Regions from separate parts of the Faecalibacterium sp. Marseille-P9590 genome, predicted to be linked through region 2. Evidence: predicted binding sites of a transcription regulator. Region 2 holds the regulator's gene; each other region holds the start of a gene.
What was found. Region 2 encodes HrcA, which represses chaperone genes, less so after heat shock. Its sites were predicted from a motif close to TGTTAGCACTCNNNNNNNNNGAGTGCTAACA; they were not measured.

Region 1 (4,499 bases), on a different contig from region 2:
CACCTACTCCGCCTATGCGGACACCTACGGCCAGAACTACTGCACCATGGTGGCCCTGATGGACGCTGTCACCAGCACGCTGACCAGCGGCGCGGTCGTTTCCTGATTCGATCTGCACATAAGAAAATCCCTGCCGATGGCAGGGATTTTCTTTTGCTCATCATTCAGATAACATAGTCGTTGCCTGCCTCATCGGGTGCGGCGAGGTCGGCAAGGGTGATCTTTCCAAAGTAGTCCTCAATAAGGTCATCGAGGCCCTTCCACATATCATACGTGCGGCAGCTGCTCATCCGGGGGCAGGATGCCGCGCCCTGTGCAAGACAGCTCACCGGTGCAAGGCTTCCCTCGGTAAGGGTCAGGATCTCACCCACGGTGTACTGGTCGGGCTCGCGGGTCAGACGATAGCCGCCGCCCTTGCCGCGCAGACCCTCGAGGAAGCCGTTCTGCACCAGAACCTTGAGGATGTTTTCGAGGTATTTTTCGGAGATCTCCTGCCGGGCGGCGACCTCTTTCAGCGGGACATATTTTTCAGAGCGGTGCTCAGCCAAATCTATCATCACGCGCAGCGCATAGCGCCCCTTGGTGGAAACAATCATAGACATTCCTTTCTCTTCTTTCCTGTTATTATTGTGAGGCAGCTGGGTCAGCTGCGAAACACGCTTCCGTTCGTTTTAACCTATTATACAACAGGGTTTATAACTTTTCAATCAGAAATTTTCGATTTCTCATTGACAACTGCCCCAAAGGAGACTATAATACAGTCAAACCCACAAATCACATTGGTTTAACGGGAATATGAGGGACATCGAGACGACGCCGGCTTTATCCGGTGCAGCCGGGCGCATCGCCCGCAATAGGGAGGTTTACTATTATGAGCAAGATCTATACTTCCGCAGACCAGCTGATTGGCCACACCCCGCTGCTGGAGCTGACCCATATCGAGAAGGATGCAGACCTTTCTGCCAAGCTTCTGGCAAAGCTGGAATACTTTAACCCCGCCGGCTCCGTCAAGGACCGTATTGCCAAGGCCATGATCGATGACGCCGAGGCTTCCGGCAAGCTCAAGCCCGGCTCCGTCATCATCGAGCCCACCTCCGGCAACACCGGCATCGGTCTGGCTGCCGTGGCAGCTGCCAAGGGCTACCGCATCATCATCGTGATGCCCGAGACCATGAGCGTCGAGCGCCGCCAGCTGATGAAGGCTTACGGCGCAGAGCTGGTGCTGAGCGAGGGTGCCAAGGGCATGAAGGGCGCTATCGCCAAGGCCGACGAGCTGGCAAAAGAGATCCCCAACTCCTTCATCCCCGGCCAGTTCGTCAACCCGGCCAACCCCAAGGCTCACATCGCCACCACCGGCCCCGAGATCTGGGACGACACCGATGGTAAGGTTGACATCTTTGTGGCCGGCGTCGGCACCGGCGGCACCATCACCGGTGTGGGCCAGTACCTCAAGAGCAAGAATCCCGGCGTCAAGGTCGTGGCCGTTGAGCCCGCTACCTCCCCTGTCCTGAGCAAGGGTACCGCCGGTGCGCACAAGATCCAGGGCATCGGCGCAGGCTTCGTCCCCGACGTGCTGGACACCAAGGTCTACGACGAGATCATCACCGTCGAAAATGACGACGCCTTTGCCACCGGCCGCCTGATCGGCCACAAGGAAGGCGTTCTGGTGGGCATCTCTTCCGGTGCTGCTGTCTGGGCTGCCATCCAGCTGGCAAAGCGTCCCGAGAACGCAGGCAAGAACATCGTCGTCCTGCTGCCCGACACCGGCGACCGTTATCTGTCCACCCCGCTGTTTGCTGAATGATCCTCTCATTCCTTCCGCCCCTGCTGTGGCTTTCCGCCCGGCAGGGGCCTTTTGTTTGCCTTCGTGAGACGATATGGTGTGATTTTTTGCATTTTTGCAAACTTTTTGTGAATCTGAGGCTCTTCCGGGTTTTGCCTATTGACATTGCAGCGTGTTTGGAGTATATTTTTAGCAGTCGATGAGTAAGAGTGCTAAAGCAACAGAATGTAATCTCTCTCATCCGACATCAGATCTCAACTTCCGGTATGAATGGAGGCTTGACTTTATGAATACCAATCAATATACCCAGAAGACCCTTGAGGCTCTGCAGGCGGCGCAGCAGCTGGCTGTGGAGTATCAGCATAACGCACTGGAGCCGGAGCATCTGCTCCACGCTCTGGCGACACAGGAGCAGGGCCTTATCCCCCAGCTGCTCCAGAAACTGAATGTGGACGCAGGCAGCTTCTCCGCCGCTGTGGCCGAAAAGCTTTCCGCAATGCCCCGGGTGTCCGGCTCTGGCCGTGACCCCGACAAGGTCTATATCTCGCAGGCCACCGACAAGGTGCTGAGCGCCGCCGCCCGCGAGGCCAAGGCCATGAAGGACGACTACGTCAGCGTCGAGCATATCTTCCTCGCCCTGCTGGACGAGCAGACCCAGAACACCTCCGAGCTGTTCCGCGCCTTTAGCATCACGAAGGATAAGTTCTTACAGCAGCTCACCGCCGTGCGCGGCAACCAGCGCGTGACCAACGACAACCCCGAGGACACCTACAATGCCCTGCAGAAGTATGGTCAGGACCTCGTTGACCTGGCCCGCAAGCAGAAGCTGGACCCCGTCATTGGCCGTGACCAGGAAATTCGAAATGTCATCCGCATCCTGTCCCGTAAAACGAAGAACAACCCCTGCCTCATCGGTGAGCCGGGCGTCGGCAAGACGGCCATCGCCGAGGGTCTGGCCCAGCGTATCGTCCGGGGCGATGTGCCGGAAAACCTGAAAGACCGTACCGTGTTCAGCTTGGACATGGGTGCTCTGGTGGCTGGCGCAAAGTACCGCGGCGAGTTCGAGGAGCGTTTGAAGAGCGTCCTGAATGAGGTGAAGAAGAGCGAGGGCAAGATCATCCTCTTCATTGATGAGCTGCACACCATCGTGGGTGCCGGCAAGACCGACGGCGCAATGGACGCCGGCAATCTGCTGAAACCCATGCTGGCCCGCGGCGAGCTGCACTGCATCGGCGCGACCACGCTGGACGAGTACCGCCAGTATATCGAGAAAGACCCCGCTTTGGAGCGCCGCTTCCAGCCGGTTCAGGTGGATGAGCCTACCGTGGAAGACACCATCTCCATCCTGCGCGGCCTGAAAGAGCGGTACGAGGTGTTCCACGGCGTGAAGATCAGCGATAATGCACTGATCGCCGCCGCCACCCTCTCTGACCGCTATATCACCGACCGCTTCCTCCCCGATAAGGCCATCGACCTCGTGGATGAAGCCTGCGCCATGATAAAGACCGAGATGGACAGTATGCCCAGCGAGATGGACGACCTCGCCCACCGCATCACCCAGCTGCAGATCGAGCAGGTCAGCTTGAAAAAGGAGACCGACGCTCTGAGTCAGAGCCGTCTGCGCGACCTCGAAAAAGAGCTGGCCGAGCTGCAGGATAAGTTCCACAGCATGAAGGCAAAGTGGGAAAACGAGAAGAATGCCATCGGCAAGGTGCAGTCTCTGCGCGAGCAGATCGAGCAGACCAACGCCGCCATCGAGAAGGCACAGCGCGAATACGATCTGAACAAGGCCGCTGAGCTGAAATACGGCAAGCTGCCTCAGCTGCAGAAACAGCTGGAAGAAGAAGAGAAGATCGCCGCCGCCAAGAAGGAAGATAGCCTGCTGCGCGACCGCGTGACCGACGAGGAGATCGCCCGCATCGTGGCCCGCTGGACCGGCATCCCCGTGGAGAAGCTGGTGGAGGGTGAGCGCGAGAAGCTGCTGCATCTGGACGATGTGCTCCACAAGAGAGTCATCGGCCAGGATGAGGCCGTCACCAAGGTGAGCGAAGCCATCCTGCGCAGCCGCGCCGGCATCGCAAACCCCAACCGCCCCATCGGCAGCTTCCTCTTCCTCGGCCCCACCGGCGTCGGCAAGACCGAACTGGCAAAAGCTCTGGCACAGGCTCTGTTCGACGACGAGCGGAACATGGTGCGTATCGACATGACCGAGTATATGGAGAAGTTCAGCGTCAGCCGCCTGATCGGCGCGCCTCCGGGATACGTCGGTTATGAAGAGGGCGGCCAGCTGACCGAGGCCGTCCGCCGCAAACCCTACAGCGTCGTGCTGTTCGATGAGGTGGAAAAGGCTCACCCCGACGTCTTCAACATCCTGCTGCAGGTGCTGGACGATGGCCGCATCACCGACAGTCAGGGCCGCACGGTGGACTTCAAGAACACCGTCATCATCCTGACCTCCAACCTCGGCAGTGACATCATCCTGAACGACCTGGAGCAGCGCCGCGCCGAGGGCTCCAACGAGCTGAGTGAGGATGCCCGCAAGCAGATCGATCTGCTGCTGAAGAGCAAATTCCGTCCCGAGTTCCTGAACCGTCTGGACGAGATCGTCTACTACAAGAGCCTCACCAAGGACGAGACCCGCAAGATCGTGGATCTGCAGCTCGAAGATCTGCGCAAGCGGATGGACGAGGGCAAGCACCTCAAGCTGGACGTCACC
Region 2 (4,499 bases):
TGGAGGTTGTAGCCGCCGCAGCTGCCGGCGCAGTCCAGCGTCTCGCCCACGAAGTAGAGTCCCGGACAGCCCTTGAACTGGAAATCGTCCTCTACCTCGTCCAGAAGCAGGCCGCCGCCGGTGGTCTGAGCCTGCTTCCAGCCGCAGGGCGTCAAGCCCTCGAACCGCCAGCACTTGGCCGTGGCGGCGAGTTTCGGCCACGCGGAGGCGGGCAGGGCGCGGGCGTTTTCAGGTAAACCGGCATCGGCCCAGAGGGCACGGCCCAGCTTTGCGGGCAGCAAGCCCAGCCAGAACTCTGCCGCCTCGCTGCCCAGTAGTCCGACCCGCTGGGCGAACAGCGCGGCCAGCTCGGTTTCACTCAGAGCAGGGAAGAGGTCGAGGGCCGCGACAGGCCGCTTCGGCCCGCGCCCCGGGGCCAACAGACCCGAAAGCTGCATGATGCAGATGCCCGAAAGCCCGTACTCGGTGAACTGCACCTCGCCCGTTTCCCGGGCAAGCACGCGGCCATCTGCGCCGTCCAGCAGGCTGGCGCAGCCCTTGGCCCGGATGCCGGCCAGCGACTTGCGGGGATGAGCACACTGCAGGGCTGTCAGGCAGGGATAGAGGGGGGCCATCCGTCCGCCGCACTGGGCGGCGAACCGGGTGCCGAAGCCATCGGTGCCGAACTGAGGGCCGGCATCACCGCCCATGGCGCAGATGACGGCGTCGGCCCGCAGGGTCTCGCGGCCTGCCTCTGTCTCGATTTGGACGGCATAGCCGCCCCGGCTTTGGCTCAGGTTCTGGACGGTGCAGCCGGTGCGCACCTCGACGCCCAGTCTCGACAGATGGTGCTCCAGCAGGGCCAGTACGTCCGCTGCCTGATTGGAATACGGGTACACCCGCCCGGCCTCGTCGGTGCGGGGGTAGAGGCCGAGGCTCTCGAACCACGCCAGCGGCGCAGCCTCGTCCACGGCGCTCAGCAGGCGGCGCAGGGCCTTGGGGCTGCTGGTGAAGTACCGCTCCGGCGTGATGTCACGGTTGTCGAGATTGCAGCGCCCGTTGCCGGTGGCCAGAAGCTTTTTGCCCACCTTCACGTTTTTGTCCAGCACGGTGATGTGTGCGCGGCCCTCTGCGGTCTGTGCTGCCGCCAGCGCAGCGGCCAGACCGGCTGCGCCGCCGCCCAAAATCAAAATCTGCTGCATCCTCTGCCCATCCTTTCTATCGCAATTTTCAAAAATAGTGCCTATCAAAATAGCATATTTGCGATATGCAGTTTGCGGATGTTGCTTGTGCATTAAAAACGCAAACTGCTATAAATATAAGCTCATTGTATCATAGCCGCCCCTGTTTGGCAAACACAGGGCGGGCAGGTGTATATTTCCCTGCCGCTTCCACATAATAACTACACAGCATGGGAAAATGCAGAATGGGAAGGATGGTACACAGATGAAAGCAACCGGAATCGTCCGCCGCATCGATGAGCTGGGCCGGGTGGTCATCCCGAAGGAGATACGCCGCACCCAGCGTATCCGCCGCGGTGACCCCCTCGAGATCTTCACCACCGGCGACGGCGAGGTCATTTTTAAGAAGTATTCCCCGGTGGGGGAGCTGCAGGGGGTGGCGGTGCAGTACGCCGAGGTACTGAGCCGAAGCTTCGCCCTGACGGCCTTCGTGGCTGACCGTGACCGCATCCTCGCCGCAGCCGGGTCGGGGAGGCGCGACCTTGCCGACCGCAGCGTCAGCCAGCCGCTGGAAAAGGTGATGGAGTCCCGCAAGCCCTACCTCAGCGAGGGTGACCCCGAGCATGTCCTGCTGCCCTGCGAGGGTTCGCTGCGGCCATTGCTTTGCGCGTGGCCCATCATCGCGGCAGGGGATGTCACCGGGGCCGTGGGTCTGCTGGCCGAGGACCGCACCCAGCAGCCCGACCCTGCCCAGCAGAAGGCTGTGGCTGTGGCGGCAGCGTTCCTGGCAAAGCAGATGGAAGAGTGAACATTATTATAATAGAGGGAGCGTCTGCGTTTCTGGCAGGCGCTCCCTTTTTTGTTTATGACAGAATTATGAATCTTTATAAACTTTTTCGAGAAGCTATTGACAGGGGAAAATTTTTGGCTATAATGGTCTTAGCACTCAGGAAGACGGAGTGCTAAAGAAACGAAAGCCAAAAAGGAGGCAGGCGCTATGACGATGGATGCACGCAAGCAGCGAGTCTTGCAGGCGATCGTGGCGCTGTATGGCCTCGAGGGCGAGCCTGTGGGCAGCAGTGTGCTGGCAAACTATTTTGATATGGCTGTGTCCAGCGCCACGCTGCGCAACGAAATGGCGGCGCTGACCAAGCTGGGTCTGCTGGAGCAGCCCCACACCAGCGCGGGCCGTGTCCCCAGTGCCAAAGGCTACCGTTATTATCTCGACAATCTGCTGACGGACGACCAGCCGCTGGACCGCGTGACCCGCGCCCGCGTCGAAGCCGTTTTCGCCAGCCTCGACCATGAGCCGGAAAAGCTCGCACAGGGCGCTGCAAAGGCGCTGGCCGCCATCAGCGGCTGCACCGCGGCCGTCAGCACCCCCTGTGCCGAAGACCTCTGCGTCGCCCACTACGAAGTCGTTCAGGTGGGCCGCAGCGCGGCGGCTGTACTGGCCGTCACGACGGCGGGCTACGTTCGCACCCGTGTGGCGCGGGTCCGCACCGGCCTCTCCCGCGAGAACGCCGCTGCGCTGGCCGCGCTGCTCAACCGCAACCTGACCTTCGTTGCGCCGGTGGACCTGTCCAACCGGCTGCTGGCAGAGCTGTGCAGCCAAATCGACCCGGAGCTGGTTCCGGTCATCAGCGCAGCCGCTGCGATTTTGCAGGATTCCGCACAGCCCCACGTATTTCTGGGCGGTGAGCAGTACCTGCTCAACTGGCCGCAGCTCGAAGGCAAGGTGGGCGACATCCTCACCCTGCTGAACGACGAAGAGCAGGCGGCCCACATCATCGCACCCCCGGCAGACCGCAGTGAGAGCGTGCTGCTGGGTGAGGATCTGGAACCTCAGATCCCCGGCTTGTGCATCGTCAGCGACCGCTACCTGGTAGGCGGCGGGCTGTGGGGTACGGTGGCCCTGATCGGGCCGACCCGGATGCCCTTCCAGAAGCTGATGCCGCTGCTCCACCTCTTTGCCGACGAGCTTGGCGAGGGCATGAGCGGCAAACGAAAAGACACCCCGCAGATGGCCGCACCCCGGCGGACTGTGATATATAAGGAGGATCTGGAATGAGCGAAGAGACCAAAAAGACGGCAGAAGCTCCCGAGCAGGAAGCAAAGGAGACCGAAGCCGCACCTCAGGAAGCGCCCGAGACCGCCGCAGCCCCCGAGAAGGAGACCGAGGCAGAACCCGCAGACGCCAAGAAGAAAGATGGCTGGTTCAATAAGAAGGCACGCGAGATGGACGCCGTAAAGGCAAAGCTCGACGCAGCCGAGAAGAACGCCGCACAGGCCAAAGACCAGCTGCTCCGGATGGCAGCGGAGTACGAGAACTACCGCAAGCGCTCCACCCGCGAGGCTGACCAGAAGTTCAACGATGGCGTGTCCTTCGCCGTGAACCAGATCATCCCCATCCTGGACACGCTGGAAATGGCAGCCAACGCCCCCACCACCGACGAGAACTACAAAAAGGGCGTGACTATGACGCTGGACAAAGCCGCCAAGGCACTGGATGCCCTCCATGTAGAGGAGATCGAGGCGCTGGGCAAGCCTTTTGACCCCAACTTCATGAACGCCGTCCAGCAGATCCCCGCCCCGGACGGGCAGGAGAGCGGCACCGTCATCACGGTGTACCAGAAAGGCTACAAGCTGGGCGACAAGATCGTCCGCCACGCGACCGTCGTGGTGGCCGAGTAAATCCGCAAAGACCCGCAGGGGTTTTGAATATAGACATCCGCTTCATATCTAAGCATGAGATAAACAAGTTCTTTTGAGAGGAGACTTCATTTATGAGCAAAATCATTGGTATTGACCTTGGTACTACGAATAGCTGCGTGGCTGTCATGGAGGGCGGCGAGCCCGTCGTCATCGCAAACTCCGAGGGCGCCCGCACCACCCCGTCTGTTGTTGGCTTCACCAAGACCGGTGACCGTCTGGTCGGTCAGGTCGCAAAGCGTCAGGCCATCACCAACCCCGAGAACACCGTTTCTTCCATCAAGCGTCAGATGGGTACCGACCACAAGGTGACCCTGAACGGCAAGGAGTACACTCCCCAGCAGGTCAGCGCTATGATCCTGCAGAAGCTGAAGGCTGATGCGGAGGCTTATCTGGGCGAGCCTGTCACCGAGGCCGTCATCACCGTTCCTGCTTACTTCAACGACAGCCAGCGTCAGGCTACCAAGGACGCCGGCACCATCGCCGGCCTGAACGTCAAGCGTATCATCAACGAGCCTACTGCCGCTTCTCTGGCATACGGCATCGATAAGGAAGATGACCAGAAGATCATGGTCTACGACCTGGGCGGCGGCACCTTCGATGTCTCCATCATCGAGATGGGCGACG
Region 3 (4,499 bases), on a different contig from region 2:
GGATGGCTCCAAGCGGGACTGGATCGTGCGGTACTGTCTGGAACACAAAATCTATAACATCAATCAGGTCAATACGCTATTGTTTGAATACGATCAGGAACAGCTGGGTGCGTGATTTGTCGCCTGCCCGTTGACCTTTTGCCCTCCGGTTTGTGGTATCCTTTTGCCAACGAAAGCGATACACCACAAAACGGAGGGCATTTATTATGAAGAAAAATCTTACCGAGCTTGTTTTCATTCTGGACCGCAGCGGTTCCATGGGCGGGCTGGAGCAGGATACCATCGGCGGGTTCAATGCTATGCTGACCCGGCAGAAGGAGCAGGAGGGCGAGGCCAATGTGACCACGATCCTGTTCGACCATGAGGTGCAGCTACTGCACGACCGCTTTCCGCTGCACGCCGTTGCGCCGTTGACCGAAAAGGACTACTACGTCCGGGGCTGCACGGCGCTGCTGGATGCCATTGGTTATGGCATGGAAAAGATGGTGAATATCCAGCGCCATCTGCCGGAGGACGAGCGTGCCGAAAAGGTCATCTTTGTCATCACCACCGACGGACTGGAAAACGCCAGCAAACGGTTTAGCTATGAGAAGATCCGCCGGATGATCGAGCGGGAAAAAGAGCAGTACGGCTGGGAGTTCCTGTTCCTCGGTGCCAACATGGACGCCGTGAAGGAAGCTGCCCGCTTCGGCATCTCGTCTGACCGGGCTGTGCGGTTTGAGAATGACGCACAGGGCGTGGCGGTCAACTACCACGTTGTCAGCGAGACAGTCTCCCGGATGCGGGAGGCACCCTGCTGCGCGTCCATCGGCGCATAGTGGAAAGAACAAATCGAAGCTGATTTCCAGAAGCGGTATCATAGGTAAGGGAGGAAACAGCCATGTTAGGAGCAATCTTGGGTGACATCGTGGGCAGTCCCTATGAATTTGACCACAACAATTACAAGCACAAGGATTTTCCGCTGCTGAGCGAGAAATCGCACTTCACCGATGATACCGTCATGACCGCTGCGGTGGCAGTTGGTCTGATTGATGGAAAGGGTCTGCCGGAGAGAACATTTTGTGCAGTGCAGCATGAAATGCGGTTCTGGGGCCGTGAATATCCCCATGCCGGTTACGGCGGGATGTTCCGCCGGTGGCTGCACGCAGAAAATCCGAATCCCTATGGCAGTTTCGGTAACGGCTCGGCTATGCGGGTGTCGGCAGCGGGCTGGCTGTTCGATACGCTGGACAAAACGCTGGAAATGGCAAAAGTGACCGCTGAAGTTACCCACAACCACCCGGAGGGCATCAAAGGCGCGCAGGCCACGGCGGCAGTGATTTTTCTGGCCCGTACCGGCCACAGCAAGCCGGAAATCAAACAATATGTGGAGCAGACCTTCGGTTATGACCTGAACCGTACCTGCGATGAAATTCGGCCGACCTATCATCATGTGGAGACCTGTCAGGAAACTGTGCCGGAAGCAATCATTGCTTTTCTGGAAAGCGTCAGTTTTGAGGATGCACTTCGCAATGCGGCCTCTCTGGGCGGCGACAGCGACACCCTTGCCTGCATCACCGGCGGCATTGCCGAAGCTTTTTACGGGATGCCGCAGGAACTGCGGGACGAGACTTTGAAACGTCTGCCGGAGGACATCCGGGAAGCATATGAACTGTTGTGCTTCATGATTGCCAAGATGATATAAAATGCGATGATACGACTGAATTTTGAAAAGATTGCATAGGATTTTATAAAAGTATTATTCTTTCGTGAATTTTAGCACTCTTCTATTGACATTGCTAATTAACGGTGCTATAACAGTGGCGTGCTCAGGAGGAAGGGCAAAAGGAGAGCTGCAAGGCTCTCCGGAAAGCCTTTCCGAGTGGACGCTTCAGATTTTTTGCCCCGACCCGAACGCCGGGATTGGAGGAATGATTTATGCTTATGCCGACTGTTTTCCATGAAAACCTGTTCGATGATTTCTTCGATCCGTTCTGGAATGACGCTGCACTGGAACGTGCTATGAACCGTGAGGCTCGTGGTGCCTTTGGTAAGCGTGGTGCAAACATGATGAAGACCGATGTCAAACAGACGGACAATGGCTACGAAGTAGCTGTTGACCTGCCGGGCTGCAAGAAGGAAGACGTTCAGATGGATCTGAACGACGGCTACCTGACCATTCAGGCAGTGCGCAGCCACAGCAACGATGAAAAGGATAAGAAGGGCCGCTATCTGCGGCGCGAATCCTTCTCCGGCACCTGCGCGCGCAGTTTCTACGTGGGCGATGTGAAGAAGGAAGACATCCACGCAAAGTTCGAGGATGGTGTCCTGCACATCGAGCTGCCTGCTCCTCAGCAGACGAAGGCTTTGCCTGAGAACCCGAATCTGATTGCAATCGAGTAAAACGCCGGTCGTGTGCGCCAAGGCACAACGCACATAAGGTGGCCCCGGAGAGCTGTAACAAGCCCTCCGGGGCCATTTTTGTTTCCCGACATCTTTTCCGCAGCGGCAAGGCGTGGTAGAATAATGGCAGAACCAATCCACAGGTGAGAAAATCGAACTTCAGAGAGAGGAGATGTTTCTATGCAGTCTGATGAGCTGAAACGCCGGATCTCGGCAGGCAGAGGAGATGCTTTGGCTGATCTGGTTTTGAAAAATGCCAGAATTGTCAATGTGTTTACCGATGAGATCGACACCGCTGACATTGCCATCAGCGGAAATTCGATCGTGGGCGTGGGCACGTATCATGGCCGGAAAGAAGTTGATCTGCACGGCAAATATGTCTGCCCGGGCCTGATCGATGGGCATATCCACATCGAAAGCTCCATGCTCTGTGGTCCGGCTTTCGAGCAGGCAGTGCTGCCCCACGGTACCACTGCGGTGGTCACAGACCCACACGAGATCTCGAACGTTGCGGGGCTGGAAGGCTTGGATTTTATGCTGGAAACGACAAAAAATCTGACCCTTTCGGTTTATTTCATGCTGCCCTCCTGTGTTCCGGCCACGGATCTGGATGAATCCGGTGCGGTGCTGAACGCAGAACAGCTCCGGCCTTACTACGGCGATCCCCGCGTGCTGGGGCTTGCGGAGCTGATGAATGCCTATGGGACGGTGCGCTGTGACCCGAAGATCCTGCAGAAGATCCGCGACTGCACCGAAGCGGGAAAGATCGTGGATGGCCATGCGCCGCTCTTGAGCGATAAGGACCTGAATGCTTATATTGCGGCAGGTGTTCAGTCCGATCACGAGTGCTCCAACATCGAGGAAGCCATGGAAAAATTCCGGCGTGGACAATACATCATGATCCGGGAAGGAACGGCTGCCAAAAATATGGAGGCCCTGATGCCGCTGTTCCGGGAGCCCTATTGCAGCCGCTGTATGCTGGTGACGGATGATAAGCACCCCGGTGACCTGCTGGACAGCGGACACATCGATTCCAACATCCGTAAAGCGATCCGGCTGGGCGCAGACCCAGCAGTGGCCGTCAAAATGGCGACGCTGGTTCCGGCACAGTATTTTGGATTAAAGCAGCACGGTGCCGTGGCACCGGGGTATGCTGCCGACCTCATTGTAGTATCGGATTTTGAATCCTTTACGGTCGAACGGGTTTACAAGAATGGCACGCTGGTGGCCGAGCACGGAAAAACGCTGAAACCCGCATCGCTTGAAATCGACCATGCGCGCTTTGCACGCGTCATGAACTCGTTCGATTTGGATGAAATCACACTGGAGGATTTGGAACTTCGGGGGAGCGGGGAGCAGGAGCGTGTCATCTGCCTGAACCGGGGCGAGCTGCTTACGGAGGAAAAAATCATCCCGTTCCAACGGCATCCGGGCAAAGCTCCCGGTGTGGACCCGGAACACAACATCGTAAAACTGGCCGTTTTTGAGCGGCATCATCACTCCGGCCATGTGGGCATTGGCTTTTTAGGAAACTTCAGCCTGAAATGCGGAGCCGTTGCATCGAGCATCGCACATGATTCCCATAACCTGATCGTGGCAGGGGACAACGATACCGATATGATGCTGGCCGGCAACACTGTGCGGAAAAACAAAGGCGGACTTGCGTTTGTGGCAGATGGACAGGTCGTGGCAGAACTTGCGCTTCCGGTGGCCGGATTGATGAGCACCGAAAGCGCAGAGAGCGTTGCGGCGAAAATGCAGGCGCTGAACGATGCCCTCAAGGCACATGGCGTGGCGGAAGACATCGGCATTTTTATGACCCTCGCCTTCGTCAGCCTTCCGGTCATTCCCAAACTCAGACTGAATACATACGGCATCATCGATGTAGCGCAGCAGAAAGTCGTTCCGGCTGTTTTTTAATACGCGATAACAAAAATACTGCCGGAGACCGACCCGAATGGTCGGTCTCCGGCAACAGAACAGTTCGTTCCTACTCTTAGAAGCGAGCCGCATCAAGAGAAAAATTGACGGAAATTCTTATTTGATAAATCGGAATTTGACAAAGGAGTGTGATTATATGGGTAAAGCGATTTTGGCAGCAATCGTTACATTGATTG

Region 1: the regulator HrcA is predicted to act here: its motif matches at 1,971-2,001, upstream of clpB (ATP-dependent chaperone ClpB).
Region 3: the regulator HrcA is predicted to act here: its motif matches at 1,754-1,784, upstream of J3349_RS01870 (Hsp20/alpha crystallin family protein).

Annotation. Positions count from the first base shown of each region.
Region 1 covers NZ_JAFREF010000012.1:53,691-58,189, reverse strand. The annotation lists gene J3349_RS11980 (FKBP-type peptidyl-prolyl cis-trans isomerase) at 1-106, shown strand, start outside; gene J3349_RS11975 (RrF2 family transcriptional regulator) at 165-596, opposite strand; gene cysK (cysteine synthase A) at 872-1,804, shown strand; gene clpB (ATP-dependent chaperone ClpB) at 2,070-4,499, shown strand, end outside.
Region 2 covers NZ_JAFREF010000008.1:10,595-15,093, reverse strand. The annotation lists gene J3349_RS09615 (aminoacetone oxidase family FAD-binding enzyme) at 1-1,181, opposite strand, end outside; gene J3349_RS09610 (stage V sporulation T C-terminal domain-containing protein) at 1,426-1,968, shown strand; gene hrcA (heat-inducible transcriptional repressor HrcA) at 2,158-3,231, shown strand; gene J3349_RS09600 (nucleotide exchange factor GrpE) at 3,228-3,854, shown strand; gene dnaK (molecular chaperone DnaK) at 3,947-4,499, shown strand, end outside.
Region 3 covers NZ_JAFREF010000001.1:372,815-377,313, reverse strand. The annotation lists gene J3349_RS01885 (macro domain-containing protein) at 1-115, shown strand, start outside; gene J3349_RS01880 (vWA domain-containing protein) at 207-818, shown strand; gene J3349_RS01875 (ADP-ribosylglycohydrolase family protein) at 881-1,684, shown strand; gene J3349_RS01870 (Hsp20/alpha crystallin family protein) at 1,918-2,382, shown strand; gene ade (adenine deaminase) at 2,563-4,302, shown strand; gene J3349_RS01860 (binding-protein-dependent transport permease) at 4,460-4,499, shown strand, end outside.